DNA from 3 places in the Parageobacillus caldoxylosilyticus genome. Region 3 is predicted to be linked to each of the others. Evidence: riboswitches for the same ligand, from Rfam matches in the RefSeq annotation. Region 3 holds a riboswitch; each other region holds the start of a gene.
What was found. Region 3 has a riboswitch for lysine ahead of BV455_RS04385 (amino acid permease). Riboswitches for the same ligand answer to the same signal wherever they lie in the genome.

Region 1 (5,498 bases), 1.7 Mb from region 3:
GATGGAGTTCGTCGATTTACCGAAAATGACTCCTGGTCCGCCTGTCGCCATAATGACTGCGTCCGCAGGAAACGCTTTAATTTCCATTGACTTTAAGTCTTGTGCGACAATGCCGCGGCAAATTTGTTCATCATCTAAGACAACACCCAAAAATTCCCATCCTTCATATTTCGTTACAAGCCCGGCTACTTCATGACGACGTACTTGTTCATCAAGGGCATACAAAATTTGTTGGCCTGTCGTTGCTCCTGCGTAGGCAGTACGGTGGTGCTGTGTGCCGCCGAAACGACGGAAATCAAGCAACCCTTCAGGAGTACGGTTGAACATGACTCCCATGCGGTCAAGCATATAAATGATGCTCGGCGCTGCCTCACACATCGCTTTGACCGGAGGCTGGTTCGCTAAAAAGTCGCCGCCATATACGGTATCGTCAAAATGTTCCCAAGGAGAATCGCCTTCCCCTTTTGTATTTACCGCACCGTTAATCCCGCCTTGCGCACAGACAGAGTGAGACCGTTTTACAGGCACGAGCGAGAACAATTCTACAGGTACCCCTGCTTCCGCGATTTTAATGGTTGCCATTAGACCAGCTAGACCGCCGCCAACTACTATGATTTTTCCTTTTTTCATTGCTACTCACTCCCTAAAAGATTGCTAGTTGTCAATCAGGCAAATGCTAAAATGGCACGAATGCCGACAATAGAAAGCGCAACAAAAATAATCATCGTTAAATAAGTGAAAACTTGTTGTGAACGAGGAGACACCGTTAAACCCCAGCTTACACAGAAAGACCATAAACCGTTGGCAAAGTGAAACACCGTTGACAAAATTCCGACAATATAAAAGCCAAGCATAACCGGATTGTCCACGATATTGGCCATCATTTCATAGTTTACTTCCGCTCCAAACGCGGCTTGAACGCGCGTTTCATACACATGCCATGTCACAAAAATTAACGTGATAATTCCCGTAATCCGCTGCAGCATAAACATCCAGTTACGGAAATATCCGTAATTTCCGACATTAAATTTCGCCGTAAAAGCAATATAAAGACCATAAATGGCATGGAACAGCAGTGGAAGAAAAATGACAAATATTTCTAAAAAATAACGAAACGGTAAATTCTCCATAAAAGAAGCCGCCCGGTTAAACGCCTCTGGTCCTCTTGTCGCAAAATGGTTTACGACCAAATGTTGTACTAAAAAGATCCCTACTGGAATGACTCCTAACAGTGAATGGAGCCGACGGTAATAAAATTCGCGATTTCCTGCCATATGTAAACCCCCTTTAATAAATAAACAGTGAAAAAATCGTGTGCTCCCCATCCACAATGAGTGAAATGTAACGGCTTCCATTTCCATTAATCATTGTGTCACATTCATTGTACCCCCACATTGTACAAGCGTCAAGAAAACAAAGTCATAAAATGTTCAAACATTTGCATACGAAAACGATAGAGAAAAATAGAAAGAAAGATAATGCACGTCCCCCTCTATTTCGCTATAATGATGAATGGATAGAAAGAGGGGAATCATGTGAAACTGCCAACACTAGAAGAACAATACAAGTCATTAGAAGACATCTCTATTTCCGCATTCGGCGCGGAACTTCTCCGGCAAATTGTCCTTCCGGAATTGCTGGGAAAAGAAGCGGCCAGCATTTTATACTGGGCTGGAAAAAGTTTAGCGCGCCGCTACCCGCTCGAAACAGTATCCGATATCATTACTTTTTTTGAAAAAGCCGGCTGGGGGACACTGTCCATTGTTGAAGAGCGCAAAGACGAACTTCACGTAGAACTGTCCGGCGACATTATTGCCGCGCGGTTTACCCTTCATGAGCATTGCACCTTCCAGCTCGAAGCGGGATTTCTCGCCCAGCAAATCGAACAACAAAAGCGCCTCGTCACCGAAGCATTTGAACAACAAAAAAGGCGGGAAAATAAAGCACTCATTATCATTAAATGGGACCGCAAACAGCAGATAGAATAATAGAAAGAAGCCTGTCCGGTGCAGGCTTCTTTCATTTTATGCGCGCACTGCCGCCGCTTCTTCGGCAAGTCCAAACGCTTCATGGAGCGCTTCAACTGCTCGAACCATGTTTTTCTCATCAATGACAGTAGAAATTTTAATTTCTGACGTGCTGACCATTTTGATTTCAATGTTCTCGCCTGCCAGCACTTCAAACATGCGCGCCGCCACCCCAGGGTTTGAAATCATGCCAGAGCCAACGATCGACACTTTCGCCAAGCCGCTTTCATATTGTACGTTTGCCTCTTCAAGCGATTGCAATACTTGAAGCGTTTCCGGCAAATCCTCCGTACGGATCGAAAAAGAAACAGACGTAATGTCCGCATTCCCCGCGCTTTGAATAATAATGTCCACATTAATGCCTCGCTTTGCGAGCGCCGTAAAAATAGTCGGCAATGCATATAAACTGTTTTTGATTCTAGACACTGTCACTCTCGTTACTTGATCTTCAAAAGCGATGCCGCGTACGATTAAATGCTGTTCCATCGAAACTTCCCCCTTCACGATTGTACCGCTTTCTTTTTCCATGCTTGAGCGCACCTCAAGCAGCACTTCATAGTTTTTCGCAAATTCCACCGCGCGCGGGTGCAGCACCCCCGCTCCTAAATTGGCTAGCTCAAGCATTTCATCATAGGAAATCTCTTTTATTTTTCTTGCTGTCTTTACATAGCGCGGGTCGGTCGTAAACACGCCAGTTACATCCGTATAAATATCGCACTTATCTGCTTTTAACGCCGCCGCCAGCGCCACCGCTGTCGTATCGGAACCGCCGCGGCCGAGCGTGGTGATCTCCCCTGTTTCCGTCACGCCTTGAAACCCGGCAACGATCACAATTGCCCCTTCATCAAGATAACGGCGGATTCTGACTGTATCAATGTTCATAATGCGGGCATTGCCGTGCATTTCTTCCGTTGTAATCCCCGCCTGCCATCCCGTTAAGGAAATGGCTTTATATCCCTTTTCCTGCAATGCCATGGCGAGCAGGGCTATGCTTACTTGTTCCCCTGTCGAAAGGAGCATATCCATTTCCCGCTTGCTTGGCTGTAAGGAAATTTGTTTTGCCAAATCAACAAGTTCATCCGTTGTCTTGCCCATTGCGGAAACAACAACGACAACTTGATTCCCCTTTTCGGCCTCCTCTATCACCCGAGTGGCCACGTGTCGAATTCTTTTGATCGAACCGACGGATGTTCCGCCAAATTTTTGTACAATAATTCCCATTTCGTCTCACCCTTTTGCCTGTTTATAAAATAAAAAAAGCAATGAGAGAAATCTCATTGCTGTGCATCACGAAAACGGAAACAAGCGAATTCGCCTCGCACAGTGAGATAGCTCTCCAAGATGAATAACATCTTGACAGTCCTACATTTCTTAAACGCAGGACCAGCGGAAAAAGCAATGAGACTTTTCCCACTTCGGCGACGCTCCCCTTTCCACACTCATCATCGGAACTCATTTTCCTCCGAATGTGTACTCTTGAAGTTCGCACCTCTATCTTCACTTCAGCGATCGGAAGTGTATGAATATGCAATTTAGAGCAATAATATCAAATTTTTATGCTATTGACAATACTACTCTCGTAATTTCTTATAAATTTTTTCAGCCACCGTGCGCGGAATGTTCGCTTGTTGCAGCTCTTCGACCGTTGCTTCTTTCATGTTTTTCAATGAACCGAAATGCTTGAATAGCGCTTTTTTTCTTTTTTCGCCGACGCCAGGAATATCGTCTAACACGGAGCGAAACATCGTTTTTTCCCGCGTCTGCCGATGGAATGTAACCGCAAACCGGTGCACCTCGTCTTGAATGCGCTGCAGCAAATAAAACTCTTGGCTGTTTCTCTCAAGCGGCACGATTTTCGGCGGATCCCCCATGATTAACTCCGATGTGCGATGCTTCTCATCCTTGGCGAGGCCGGCAAGCGGAATATTCAGACCTAATTCATTTTCCATCACATCGCGTACCGCTGCCAAATGTCCCTTCCCACCGTCAATAATAATCAAATCGGGAAGCGGAAGCTTTTCTTTTAGCACGCGCGTATAGCGCCTCCGCACCACTTCACGCATCGATTCATAGTCATCGGGCCCTTCGACTGTTTTCACTTTATATTTGCGGTATTCTTTTTTCTCCGGCTTTCCATCAATGAATACGACCATCGCCGATACTGGGTCGGCTCCGTAAATATTGGAATTGTCAAACGCTTCAATACGGTGGGGAACAGGTATTTCTAATATTTTTCCTAGGTTTTCCACCGCCTTGATCGTCCGCTCTTCGTCCCGCTCGATTAGATAAAACTTTTCCTTCAAGGCAATTGCCGCATTTTTGCTGGCCAGCTCGACCAATTCTTTTTTCTTTCCCTTTTTTGGCTGCACAATCGTGACTTCTAGCAGCTGACCGGCAAGCTCTCCGTCGACTTCGGCAGGCAAAATCACCTCTTTTGGCTTTAAATGATTGGCCTTGGTATAAAACTGTCCTAAAAAAGTCAGCAGCTCTTCGTCCGGATCTTGATACATTGGGAAAATTGATACATCGCGCTCGATCAGCTTCCCTTGGCGAATGAAAAAGACTTGCACGCACATCCAGCCTTTGTCATACGCATAGCCGAACACATCGCGGTCGATAAAGTCATTCAAGGTCATCTTCTGCTTTTCCATTGTCGCTTCAATATGGGCAATTTGGTCGCGGTATTCTTTCGCCCGCTCAAATTCGAGCGCTTCCGCTGCTTTCATCATCTTCTCTGCCAATTCTTTTTTCACTTCCTGATATCCACCGTTGAGGAAACGAACGATTTGCTCAACCATCTCTTTATTTTGTTGTTCAGACACCGGATATACACATGGGGCAAGACATTGCCCCATATGGTAATATAAACAAACACGGTTCGGCATGGTCGAGCATTTGCGCAGCGGATAGAGGCGGTCTAACAGCTTTTTCGTCTCATTGGCCGCCTGCACGTTCGGATATGGTCCGAAGTATTTGCCGCCGTCTTTTTTCACTTTTCTCGTAATGAGCAAGCGCGGATGTTTTTCCGCCGTAATTTTAATAAACGGATAGCTTTTGTCATCTTTCAGCATGACGTTATATTTCGGATCATACTTTTTAATTAAATTCATCTCTAAAATAAGCGCCTCGGCGTTGGACGAAGTGACGATATATTCAAAATCGGCAATCTCATTGACAAGTCGCTGCGTTTTTCCATCATGCGTGCCGGTAAAATACGAGCGCACGCGGTTTTTCAGCACTTTTGCTTTACCGACGTATATGACCGTACCGTTTTTATCTTTCATCAAATAACATCCCGGCTGCTCCGGGAGTATGGCTAATTTTTCTTTTAAGTGATCATGCATCATAATCACTCCATCAAATTAATTCATCCATTCATACAACGTAATGTTTCCGTACACCGGATCTGCCAGTGTGCTGGAACGATATATTTTCACTTTCCGCACATGGCGGGAAAGGGAAATCCCCTGT
Region 2 (5,498 bases), 680 kb from region 3:
AAAATATCCTTGTTGATGAAACTTTTTTGCGAAATAGCCGGAAATAAAGATGAACGCTGGCATATGGAAAAAGAAAATCCAAACGTATAAGCTATGCACCCATAGCACATTGTCGATATATGGGCGGAGAAAGTGACCGAACACAACGAGGAGCATTAATATGCATTTCGCGTTGTCAAAATAATAATCCCGCTCACTCATAGTGTCTTCCTCCCTTCTTATTTACACCAATTCGAATCATACTCCTTCTTTTTTAAGGGGTCAATAGTTGATTATTCATTTGGAAAGGTGTGGCAAGCGCATGATCGATAGGGAAGAACGGGAAACTACTGATATGACCCAGCTTTTACAAGTCATCAACGCGAAAGGGGACGAAGGGGAGATAGAACAAATTGTCCATCCCGTATGCAACGACGAGTTATTCTGGAAAAGTTTGCGCGCGTTAGCGGAAGATAGCGACAAAACAGATGAGGAAGGGAGGGAACATTTGTAATGGAAATGGTGCGTGCAAAACAAATCGCGGAGTCAGGAAAAATCGTACCAGTCACATACGAAGGCCAGCAAGTAATGATTCAACACGTGGATGAAGAACGGAAAATGGCGCGTATTTATCTCAAGAACAAACCGGAGGAAGAAATGGAAGTACCGGTTCGCCTTTTGCAAGAAGGATAGTCGTAGTCGTACATGCGGATGGCACGTTTCTTGTTTGTATGATATAATGAAAAAAAATAACTCAACATATGGAGTGAATCAAATGAACATCGGGTTTGGCGAAATTGCCCTTATCGTTTTCTTCGCGTTGTTGATTTTTGGACCGAAAAAATTGCCGGAATTGGGACAAGCGGCGGGAAAAACGTTGCGGGAATTTAAAAACGCGACAAAAGGAATCATTGACGACGAGGAACAAAAAATACAAAAATAAGGACTTGGTGCTGCATGCCAAGTCCTTATTTTTGTTCCAAATCGCACTCATGCAATGGAATGACTTTTGTTTTTTTCACGAACTTATAGCCAAGCCAGACGATAAGGAAAAGAGGCAACCCGATATAGGAAACAAGCACTCCGTACCAGTCGATCGTCCCGCCTATGAACGCTGGGTAGTTTTGCCCTAAAATGACGATGGAGCAAAGAACAAAGGCAAAGATCGGACCGAACGGAAACCATTTCGCTTTATACGGTAAATCATCAAGACTTTTCCCTTGCGCCACATACGCTTTGCGGAAGCGGTAATGGCTGATGGCGATGCCAAGCCAGGCGATAAATCCCGACATGCCGGAAGCGTTCAGCAACCATGTATATACCACTCCATCGCCAAAGAGTGAGGCCAAAAAGGCAAGCGTTCCTAAAGAAGAAGTAACGATGAGTGCATTGACGGGCACGCCGCGCTTATCCAATTTCGCTAAAAATTTCGGCGCCTTTCCTTCGCGGGCCAAGTCCCAAAGCATGCGGGTCGATGCGTACATGCCGGAGTTGCCTGCGGATAATACGGCGGTTAAAATGACTGCATACATGACGGACGCGGCAAAGGCAATTCCTGCTTTGTCAAACACAAGCGTAAATGGACTTACCGACACGTCGTCATTAGCCAGCTTAGGATCTGTATAAGGGATTAACAAACCGATGGCCAAAATCGCCAGCACGTAAAACAGCAAAATGCGCCAAAACACCCGGCGAATGGCACGGGGAATGCTTTCTTTCGGATTTTCTGTTTCTCCGGCGGCGACGCCTAACAATTCTGTTCCTTGGAAGGAAAATCCCGCTGCCATAAAGATTCCTAGCATCGCCATAAAGCCGCCGTGAAACGGTGCATCTTTGATGGTAAAGTTTTTAAAGCCGACCGCTTCGCCGCCCATGATGCCAAAGATCATCAGAAAGCTGACAATCAAAAAGATGATTACCGTTGCCACTTTAATAATGGAAAACCAATATTCCGCTTCGCCAAACCCTTTAACGGATAAATAATTTAATAAGAACATAATCGCTAAACAAAGCGCGCTCCATAAAAGCGATGGGCTGTTCGGAAACCAAAATTTCATAATCATCGTCACCGCGGAAAGCTCCGCCGCAATTGTAATCGCCCAGTTATACCAATAATTCCAGCCCAACGCAAATCCTAACGCAGGGTCGACGAATTTCGTCGCATAGGTGCTGAACGATCCGGAAACGGGCATATAGGCAGCCATTTCGGCAAGGCTTGTCATTAAAAAGTACACCATAATGCCGATCGCGATATAGGCGGCAAGCGCTCCGCCCGGTCCCGCGGCATGCACTGCTCCGCCGCTGGCTAAAAATAGTCCCGTGCCGATGGTGCCTCCAAGGGAGATCATTGTTAAATGGCGTGTTTTTAATTTTCGTCTTAGCCCGCTTTCCGAATGCGAAACAGTTAAAGAGCCAGCCGTTGTTTTTGCTGGTGTTGCCATCATTGAACCACTCCTTTTTGGATTAGGCTAATAAACTGAGAATGCATAACTTTTACTTATAAAATAAAATCTGGATCCTATAAATAAAAAAGCCGTCGAAGGAGATTCGACGGCAGTATGGTTTGGCAACTGCATCCATCAAATTCTCCCACGAAGATAGCGCTCCATGCGTGCACATTCGTGCGCGCATGACAGTGTTGCCCCTATTCGGCGACAACCCCAGCCCAAACATTCAGAGCAATGTTCAGGCTTCGGCAGCTTTTCCTTTCCGGCAAAGTCTTTGACGTGCTCTGCGTCTCGTTTACCGTACTCATAAAAGCTGCGACCTCTACTTCGATGGTCGAATGAGCGGTTTTATTCTATTATGTTAATATATTAATATATTATGGCAATTATTGCAACAAAAAAATAGAAATAAGAGACAAGTATTGATAGATGCTGCCATATAATAGCGGTATCGAAGTTTTTCTAGCGCGCCGGTTTGTTGGTAAGCAAGCCGAAAAACGATAGGGTGATCTCCGATGTTAAGAAAAATAATGACCACTATTATTGGCAGCATTTTTCTGGCTATCGGCATCAATGTATTTTTAGTTCCCCATCATTTACTCGATGGGGGCATTATTGGAATCGGTTTAATCGTGAAATACATTTGGCATGTAAAAGCGGGGCTGACCATCATTTTATTAAGCATTCCCCTTTATATTATAGCTTGGTTTTACTATCGTCCGTTTTTTTATAACAGCCTGCATGGTTTATTGTTTTCTTCGTTGATGATTGATGTATTTTCTGTGCTCCGCGGCGCTATTGTGCTCGATCCGATTCTTAGCTCTATCATTGGCGGCGTTTTAGTCGGCTTTGGAATCGGTATGATGTTGCGGGAAGAGACAAGTACGGGGGAACGGATTTATTAGCGCAGTTTATTGCGAGAATGACCAATTGGAATGTGGGAATTATTATTTTTCTGATGGATGCGCTGATTATTACGATTGGCAGCTTTATCATTGATTCGACTTCATTTCTTTATTCGCTCATTGTCGTCACCGTAGTAGGGGTGGTGACTACGATGCTGACACAGTCGAAAGGATGGAGACATTACGTGATGTAACCATCTCCATCCAGCTGGCTAGCTCGAGCGGCTGGCTAATTCCAGCGCACGATAGACGTTGATCAAACCATATCCGTAATACGGATCTTTGCCGTTGTTCCCAAGATCAGTAGCGGTGTCGATAATAATTTGCTTCACCTCATCGTTCGACAAGCGGGGATTTAAAGAACGGATGAGACCGGCTAATGCCGTGACGTGGGGGGCGGCCATCGATGTTCCAGACAGCGCCGCGTATCGATGATGCGAGAACGTGCTGGCAATATTGGTCCCTGGTGCGACTACATCCAAATAATTACCGTAATTGGAATAAGAGGCGAAGGAAAGATCTGGATTTACTGCGCCGACGCTGATCACTTCTGGATAGGCGGCGGGAAAGCTTGGCTGAGAAGTACTGTCGTTTCCTGAAGCGGCAACAAGCACGACATCGCGGTCATAGGCATAACGAATCGCTTCTTCCAATACGGTAGAAGGCTGATAATTGCCGAGGCTCAAATTGATCACTTTTGCCCCATGATCGACTGCCCAGCGGATTCCTTTTGCTACGTCAAAACTGGTGCCATAACCATCTGCATTTAACGCTTTAATAGGCATAATCGGATTGAACCACGTGATGCCGGCAACGCCTTCATGGTTGTTTGGCTGCGACGCAATAATGCCTGCCACGTGTGTGCCGTGGCCGTTTTCATCTTCCGGAATATTGTTCTCGGTAAAAACGTTATAGCCCGTTTGCAGGCGACGGGCAAGATCTGGATGATCCAAATCGACCCCGCTGTCGATAACGGCAATGGTAACGCCTTTTTTTCCGCGTGATAACATCCAGCCAGCTTCGGTGTCGATCGCCGGCAAATTCCATTGATAACGCGAATATAATAAATCATTTGGAATTTCGTTTTGTAAATAAATATAGTTTGGCTCGCTATAAGAAACAGTTGGGATGGATTCAAAATATTGATGTAATTCAAGATATGTTTTGCTGTTAGATCGAAAGATGAAAAAGTGATCAAACTGATTGATCAATTTTCCGTCGATTGCCCGTTCTATTCGTTTGATCTCTTGTACTGCAGGAAGTTTTCGAAACCGAACCGTGATTTCATGGTTAAAATAATGGCTTTTGTCGCGGCCGTTATGATCGATTTTTATAATTTTCGGATGACGGTTCAACTGATTTTTGATTTTTTCCCCCATTGCAAAACTGTCCAATGTTACGACAGTCGGATGAGAACGAGGAGTGGTTGCCTGATAAGGGGCTGGTTTCGGCTTTAGCTGATTCGTTTCTTCATGATGGACTGTCGGACGATATGTTGTCACCATTGCTATGATCATTGCAAAGACGATGATCATTCCAGCGGCGATAGCAAAAAGAGCACGTTTACTCATCTGTGTGTCACCTCACTAGTTATAGGGTGAACCAACAGAAAAAAAATATGAAAAAATGGGATTCTTACCTTGACGGTTGAATCCCATTGAAAGCAGTTAGCGTACGTTACTTGTTTGTAGCGCCTGCTGCGCTGCCTGCATATCAACGCGTAATTGTTCTTGGACGTTTGCCAGATGGTAATACCCTTTGTTAATCATATATTGGCTAATTTGTTCGTAAAGCTGAATGGCGTCGTTCAAATGTGAAATATTGTAAAAAAAGCTGGTCCCATTAACGGGATCCAGCTTTTTTAGTTCATCATTCGCACAAGTTTTTTCGTAAACAATAGCAAAATCAGCCCTAGTCCGATGGTTACGCCGCTAATTAAGCTGAAAATTTCTAAATAACCTAGAGATTGGGTAAATGCCGCTAATTGACCAGCCAACAATTGTGCGACACCAGTTCCTGCTAGCCATACCCCCATGAGAAGCGATGCTAAGCGAACAGGAGCAAGTTTACTTACCATCGACAATCCGACTGGCGATAAGCAAAGCTCACCGAGCGTGTGAAGGAAATAAGTGAAAATGATGAATAATAAATTCGCTTTTTCGACGAT
Region 3 (5,498 bases):
ACGCCGCTGACATCGAGTTGGAAACTGTTGAAAAAATAAAGATTTGCGCCAATCCATTCGAAAGAACTAAAGAAAAGCTTGGCACTCTCTTTTTATTTTCCTTTAAAAACGCTGGAATAAACAAACCCTGCTTTGCCGCCTGGTATGGCACTTCGGCGCTTAGCAGCACCCAGCCAAGCGTGGAGCCGAGCAAGCTGATTAAACCGAGCCCCGCAAGAATGTAGCCGCCGCTTGGGCCTAAAATCGCAACAATCGCGTCAACAAGCGGTTTTTCCGACTGAATGAGTTCTTTTTGCGGCAATACTCCCATGACAAGCACACTAATGCCGATATAAATCGCAAGGGCAATCAACAAGCCAAGGATTGTCGCACGTTTGACATCGGCTTGTTTGCGCGCACGCGATGCAAAAACAATCGCCGATTCGACGCCGATAAACGCCCATAATGTCGATACCGCCGCATTATTAATTTGCCCTAACAAACCAATGGAATGGCCAGCTTCATCATAACGCGGAGCAACAAGCGAGCCGATGTTGCTTTTTTCAAACGCAAATAAAGCAATGACGATAAATAGGAAAAATCCAAGCACTTTTGCCGCCGTAGCAAGAAAGTTCAGTTTTCCTGCATCTTCAATGCCGCGCAAAATGATGAAATGCATGCCCCAAAGCAGCGCCGTGCAAACGGCAAAGGTGAGCAAGTTTCCTAGTTTTACGTCAAGCGAACCGATGGCAAATAGCGTTTGTTTGCTTGTTAAAATGGGGAAAAACGTCGATAAATAGCTGGCGAATGTCGTAATAATCGCCACGTTGCCGGCGAAGTTGCCGATCCAATATCCCCATGAGGACATAAAGCCAGATAGAATCGAGATGTTCGATCCTTTTGGAAACAATTCTTTTGCATAAATTTGCGGCCCGCCGTTTAATTCCGGCTTGCGGATCGCTAAGTTGCCAAAGACAAGCGCCGTCATTAAGACGCCTGCGCCCGTTAACAGCCATGCGAAAATAACGCCGAGCGGGCTTGCCGCTTCTGCAAGCGAGCGCGGCAGCATGAAAATGCCTGAACCAACCATATTGCCAACGACAAGCGCCGTTAATAACCATAGTCCGAGTTTTTGCTGTTGCACAGTTGATAGCTCCTTCCTGATGCTGATTTGCTTTAGTTTGTTTTTCCTCAAAAAAAATACACCCAAAAGTTTTAACGGGTGCATGAGACATCGTATCCAACTTCTCATCGTTTGTTACAACGATGACAGTCCTGTCCTTGTTCGGATACAGGCCCGGTTTATGGCGTCAGAGTTCGCCGCAAACTTTGGCCATGAGCCCTGACGTGGAAACTCGTCGATTCTATGTGTCTCGTTTCTACTACTCTTGTTCATTGCAACCTCTATCTCATCGATGTGGATGAGAAGAAAAAATATTCAATTGACGTTATTATTATACGTTTTTCGACAAAAACCGTCAACAGCCTTTCTCGATAGAAAAAAAGGATTTTCCGTGCTAAGATGGAATACAAACTAAGATAAGGAAATTGAAAGAAAAGGAAGGGATTTCATTGAAATTTTCCGAGTTTCGCTATGAACGGCCAGATGTGGAGAAGTTAAAAGCATCGTTTCAACAAGCGTTGCAATCGTTTCAGAAGGCGAGCAGCGCGGAAGAACAGAATGAGGCGATGCAGGAAATCAATCAGCTTCGCAACCATTTCAGCACGATGGCAAACATTTGTTATATCCGCCATACGATTGATACGAACGATGAATTTTATAAACAAGAACAAGACTTTTTCGATGAAGTCGAGCCGATTGTCAAAGGGATTGTGAACGATTATTACCGGGCGCTTGTTTCGTCTCCGTTCCGCTCGCAGCTCGAGGAAAAATGGGGGAAACAATTGTTTGCGCTCGCCGAGACGGAATTAAAAACATATTCTCCGGACGTGGTGGAAGATCTGCAGCTGGAAAATAAGCTGACGAGCGAATATACGAAATTGGTCGCGTCGGCGAAAATTTTCTTTGAAGGAGAAGAACGGACGTTAGCGCAGCTGCAGCCGTTTGTCGAATCACCGGACCGCGAGATGCGCAAGCGGGCAAGCGAAGCGCGCTTTGCGTTTTTCCAAGAGCATGAAGAAAAGTTTGACGAGATTTACGATCAGCTTGTGAAAGTGCGCACCGCCATTGCGCAAAAGCTCGGATTTAAAAACTTCGTGGAACTTGGCTATGCCCGTTTAGGTAGAACGGATTATAACGCCGAGATGGTTGCGAAATTCCGCAAGCAAGTCGAAAAGCATATCGTTCCGATTGCTGTCAAGCTCCGCGAGCGGCAACGGGAGCGCATTGGCGTCGAGAAATTGAAATATTATGATGAAGCATTTGTTTTTCCAACAGGGAATCCAACGCCAAAAGGGGACGCAAGCTGGATTATTGAAAACGGGAAAAAGATGTATGAAGAACTGTCGCCGGAAACGGGCGAGTTTTTCCGATATATGATCGAGCATGAACTAATGGACCTTATCGCGAAAAAAGGAAAAGCCAGCGGGGGCTATTGTACATATATCGAAAATTATAAAGCGCCGTTTATTTTCTCGAACTTTACCGGCACATCCGGAGACATCGATGTGCTTACCCATGAAGCGGGGCACGCGTTTCAAGTTTACGAAAGCCGCCATTACGAAATTCCGGAATATAACTGGCCGACCTTGGAGGCGTGCGAAATTCATTCGATGAGCATGGAGTTTTTCACATGGCCGTGGATGAAGTTATTCTTCCAAGAAGATGCGGAAAAATATAAATTTTATCATTTAAGCGATGCACTGTTATTTTTGCCGTATGGCGTAGCAGTGGATGAATTTCAGCACTTCGTATACGAAAATCCGAACGCGACGCCGGCGGAACGGAAGCAAGCATGGCGGTCAATCGAACGGAAATATATGCCGACAAGAGACTATGATGGCAACGCTTATTTGGAACGCGGCGGATTTTGGCAGCGGCAAAGCCATATTTACACGACGGCGTTTTATTATATTGACTACACATTAGCACAAATTTGCGCCTTCCAATTTTGGAAACGTTCACGTGAAAACTATGAAGAGGCGTGGAACGATTATTTGACATTATGCCGTCAAGGCGGAAGCAAGCCGTTTACCGAATTAGTCCGTGCCGCCAACCTTATTTCGCCGTTTGAAGACGGCTGCGTCCGATCGGTAGTCGGCGAGATTGAGCGGTGGCTGAATAGCGTCGATGACAAACAACTTTAACAACAAAAAAAGGAAGAAATCAACGAAGGATTTCTTCCTTTTTTGTTGAATGAAATAGCTTTAGTTTTTTCAATGAAGGGAGAACAATGATATGTATCATATTCGTGTCCGTGCTGGTGCCTTAATTATTGAAAATGATGCTGTGCTTCTTGTTGAGTTTCAAGACGAAAATGGACTGCATTACAATCTTCCAGCAGGCGGCGTAGAACGAGGGGAGTCATTGGTTGAAGCGGTAAAACGGGAGGCATTAGAGGAGGCGGGCGTAGAAGTAGAGGTTGGTCCGATTGCATTTGTACACGAGATAGCTCCTCACTTGCAAAAGAATATTTCTTTAACATCGCCGCATCAAGTAAGCATCATATTTGAATGTAAAAGGATTAACGATTCCTTCCAACTTTGTCCGACTTCGGCGGACGAAAATCAAACAGGGGTAAAATGGATTCCCTTTTCTCATCTCTCTCGGATTATTTTGTATCCAAATATTACCCAGCATATTATTGAGTACGCGAACCATCGCCGCCCATTCAACTTAATCGAGGAACATACATTATCGTACGAATGAGGGGTGAAATGATGAATATTCGGAAAGCAACGATGGAGGATGAAAAAGCCATTGCGACCGTTCATGTGGAAAGCTGGAAGACAACGTATCAAGGCATTGTGCCTGCAGAGTATTTGGCACAATTAAGCGTAAGCGAAAAAGAACAGCTCTGGCAACGCGGATTAAATCAACCAAAACATTCGATTTTTGTCGTTGAAGAAGATGGAAAGGTATGCGGGTTTATTTCCGGGGGGAAAAACCGCGCCACACATGGAAAAGAAGCGAAGTATGAAGGGGAAATATACGCCATCTATTTATTAAAAGAAGCACAAGGAAAAGGATACGGAACAAAGCTCGTCAAAGCGCTGGTTGATGATTTTCAACGTGATGGAATTCGTTCGATGGTCGTCTGGGTGCTTGCCGATAATCCGTCACGCCTGTTTTACGAGCGGCTAGGGGGCGAGAAAATTGCCGAGGGGATCATTGACATCGGCGGGAAAAAGCTGACGGAATGGTGCTATGGCTTTCAACTATGTATAGATGAAATATAGGAAAAAGAAATTCCGGCTGTCCGCAGTGCAAAGGGGGACGGCTAAAAAAATTGTAAAATGAGTGATTACTCACTTGAAACGGAAGGTTATTTCCATATATAATTGATGTGAGTAATCACTCATATTTATAGATGGCGATTTTTGTTCTTCTCGTTTTCTTTGGAGCACCATTATTCACAATGGTGCCGGAGCTTATGCCGCCATTTTGCCGCGATTGAATTGACTCTTGGCTGCCGCGGCGTTTCATGGTTGCTGGGCTTCGAGAACTCTTTTTCTTTGATTTTGATAAAGGGAAAGGGATCAGTTGAAATTCTCCTGTCGCCACATGAACCGTCTCATGGTTCTATGATTGATTTCCGTGTTAAAAACAATGCGAAACAAGAAATAGGCAGCCTGCAAGAATAGAAGGTTCAGGGAAGCTAATGGAAACACCCTCTGGGAAATTTATGCAACTTAGTCCTTGGGGGTTAGATTTTTTATAAAAATCAACATTGATAGAGGGGGGTTCCCATGGGTTCCATCATTGTCGCTAAGCGAGTAAGTAAATCGTTCGGGAAGAAAGAAGTATTGAGCAACATCAATCTAACGGTGAAGGAAGGAGAAATATACGGTTTAATAGGTCCTTCTGGTTCGGGAAAAACAACGTTAGTGAAAATCTTAGTAGGAATGGACAGCGATTTTCAAGGAGAAGTGGAAGTGTTGGGCGCTGCGATGCCAAATATGAATGTTTTGTCAAAAATTGGATATATGGCACAATCGGATGCTTTATATCCAGAATTAACGGGAGAAGAAAATTTACAATTTTTCGCTTCACTCTATAAGTTAAAAAAAGAAGAACGGAAACAGCGCATCGCTTATGCGGCAGACTTAGTGAAGCTTACTCCTCATCTTTCGAAAAAAGTGATGGCTTATTCAGGAGGAATGAAGCGCCGTTTATCCCTTGCGATCGCTCTCATTCACAATCCGCAAATACTCGTATTAGACGAGCCGACAGTAGGGATCGACCCAGAATTACGATTATCGATTTGGCACGAATTATCCCGATTAAAAAACGAGGGAAAAACGATTGTCGTAACAACCCATGTGATGGATGAAGCGGAAAAATGCGACCGTCTGGCTATGGTGAGGGATGGAAAAATAATTACAGGCGGATCGCCATC

Region 1: another riboswitch for lysine. It lies ahead of BV455_RS13175 (aspartate kinase); the one in region 3 lies ahead of BV455_RS04385 (amino acid permease).
Region 2: another riboswitch for lysine. It lies ahead of BV455_RS00995 (amino acid permease); the one in region 3 lies ahead of BV455_RS04385 (amino acid permease).

What each region holds. Positions count from the first base shown of each region.
Region 1 covers NZ_CP040553.1:2,591,732-2,597,229, reverse strand. Annotated here, with positions in the region: gene sdhA (succinate dehydrogenase flavoprotein subunit) at 1-630, opposite strand, end outside; gene BV455_RS13185 (succinate dehydrogenase cytochrome b558 subunit) at 666-1,274, opposite strand; gene BV455_RS13180 (YslB family protein) at 1,536-1,988, shown strand; gene BV455_RS13175 (aspartate kinase) at 2,025-3,248, opposite strand; lysine riboswitch at 3,349-3,529, opposite strand; gene uvrC (excinuclease ABC subunit UvrC) at 3,599-5,371, opposite strand; gene BV455_RS13165 (nucleoporin-interacting protein) at 5,390-5,498, opposite strand, start outside.
Region 2 covers NZ_CP040553.1:178,444-183,941, reverse strand. Annotated here, with positions in the region: gene BV455_RS01015 (acyltransferase family protein) at 1-201, opposite strand, end outside; gene BV455_RS01010 (hypothetical protein) at 302-493, shown strand; gene BV455_RS01005 (H-type small acid-soluble spore protein) at 493-672, shown strand; gene BV455_RS01000 (twin-arginine translocase TatA/TatE family subunit) at 755-922, shown strand; gene BV455_RS00995 (amino acid permease) at 948-2,420, opposite strand; lysine riboswitch at 2,570-2,759, opposite strand; partial or broken gene BV455_RS00990 (YitT family protein) at 2,942-3,525, shown strand; gene BV455_RS00985 (S8 family peptidase) at 3,544-4,902, opposite strand; gene BV455_RS00980 (hypothetical protein) at 4,999-5,142, opposite strand; gene BV455_RS00975 (peptide MFS transporter) at 5,193-5,498, opposite strand, start outside.
Region 3 covers NZ_CP040553.1:855,967-861,464, reverse strand. Annotated here, with positions in the region: gene BV455_RS04385 (amino acid permease) at 1-1,123, opposite strand, end outside; lysine riboswitch at 1,213-1,394, opposite strand; gene BV455_RS04380 (M3 family oligoendopeptidase) at 1,552-3,246, shown strand; gene BV455_RS04375 (NUDIX domain-containing protein) at 3,338-3,808, shown strand; gene BV455_RS04370 (GNAT family N-acetyltransferase) at 3,820-4,338, shown strand; gene BV455_RS20755 (hypothetical protein) at 4,454-4,663, opposite strand; gene BV455_RS04360 (ABC transporter ATP-binding protein) at 4,849-5,498, shown strand, end outside.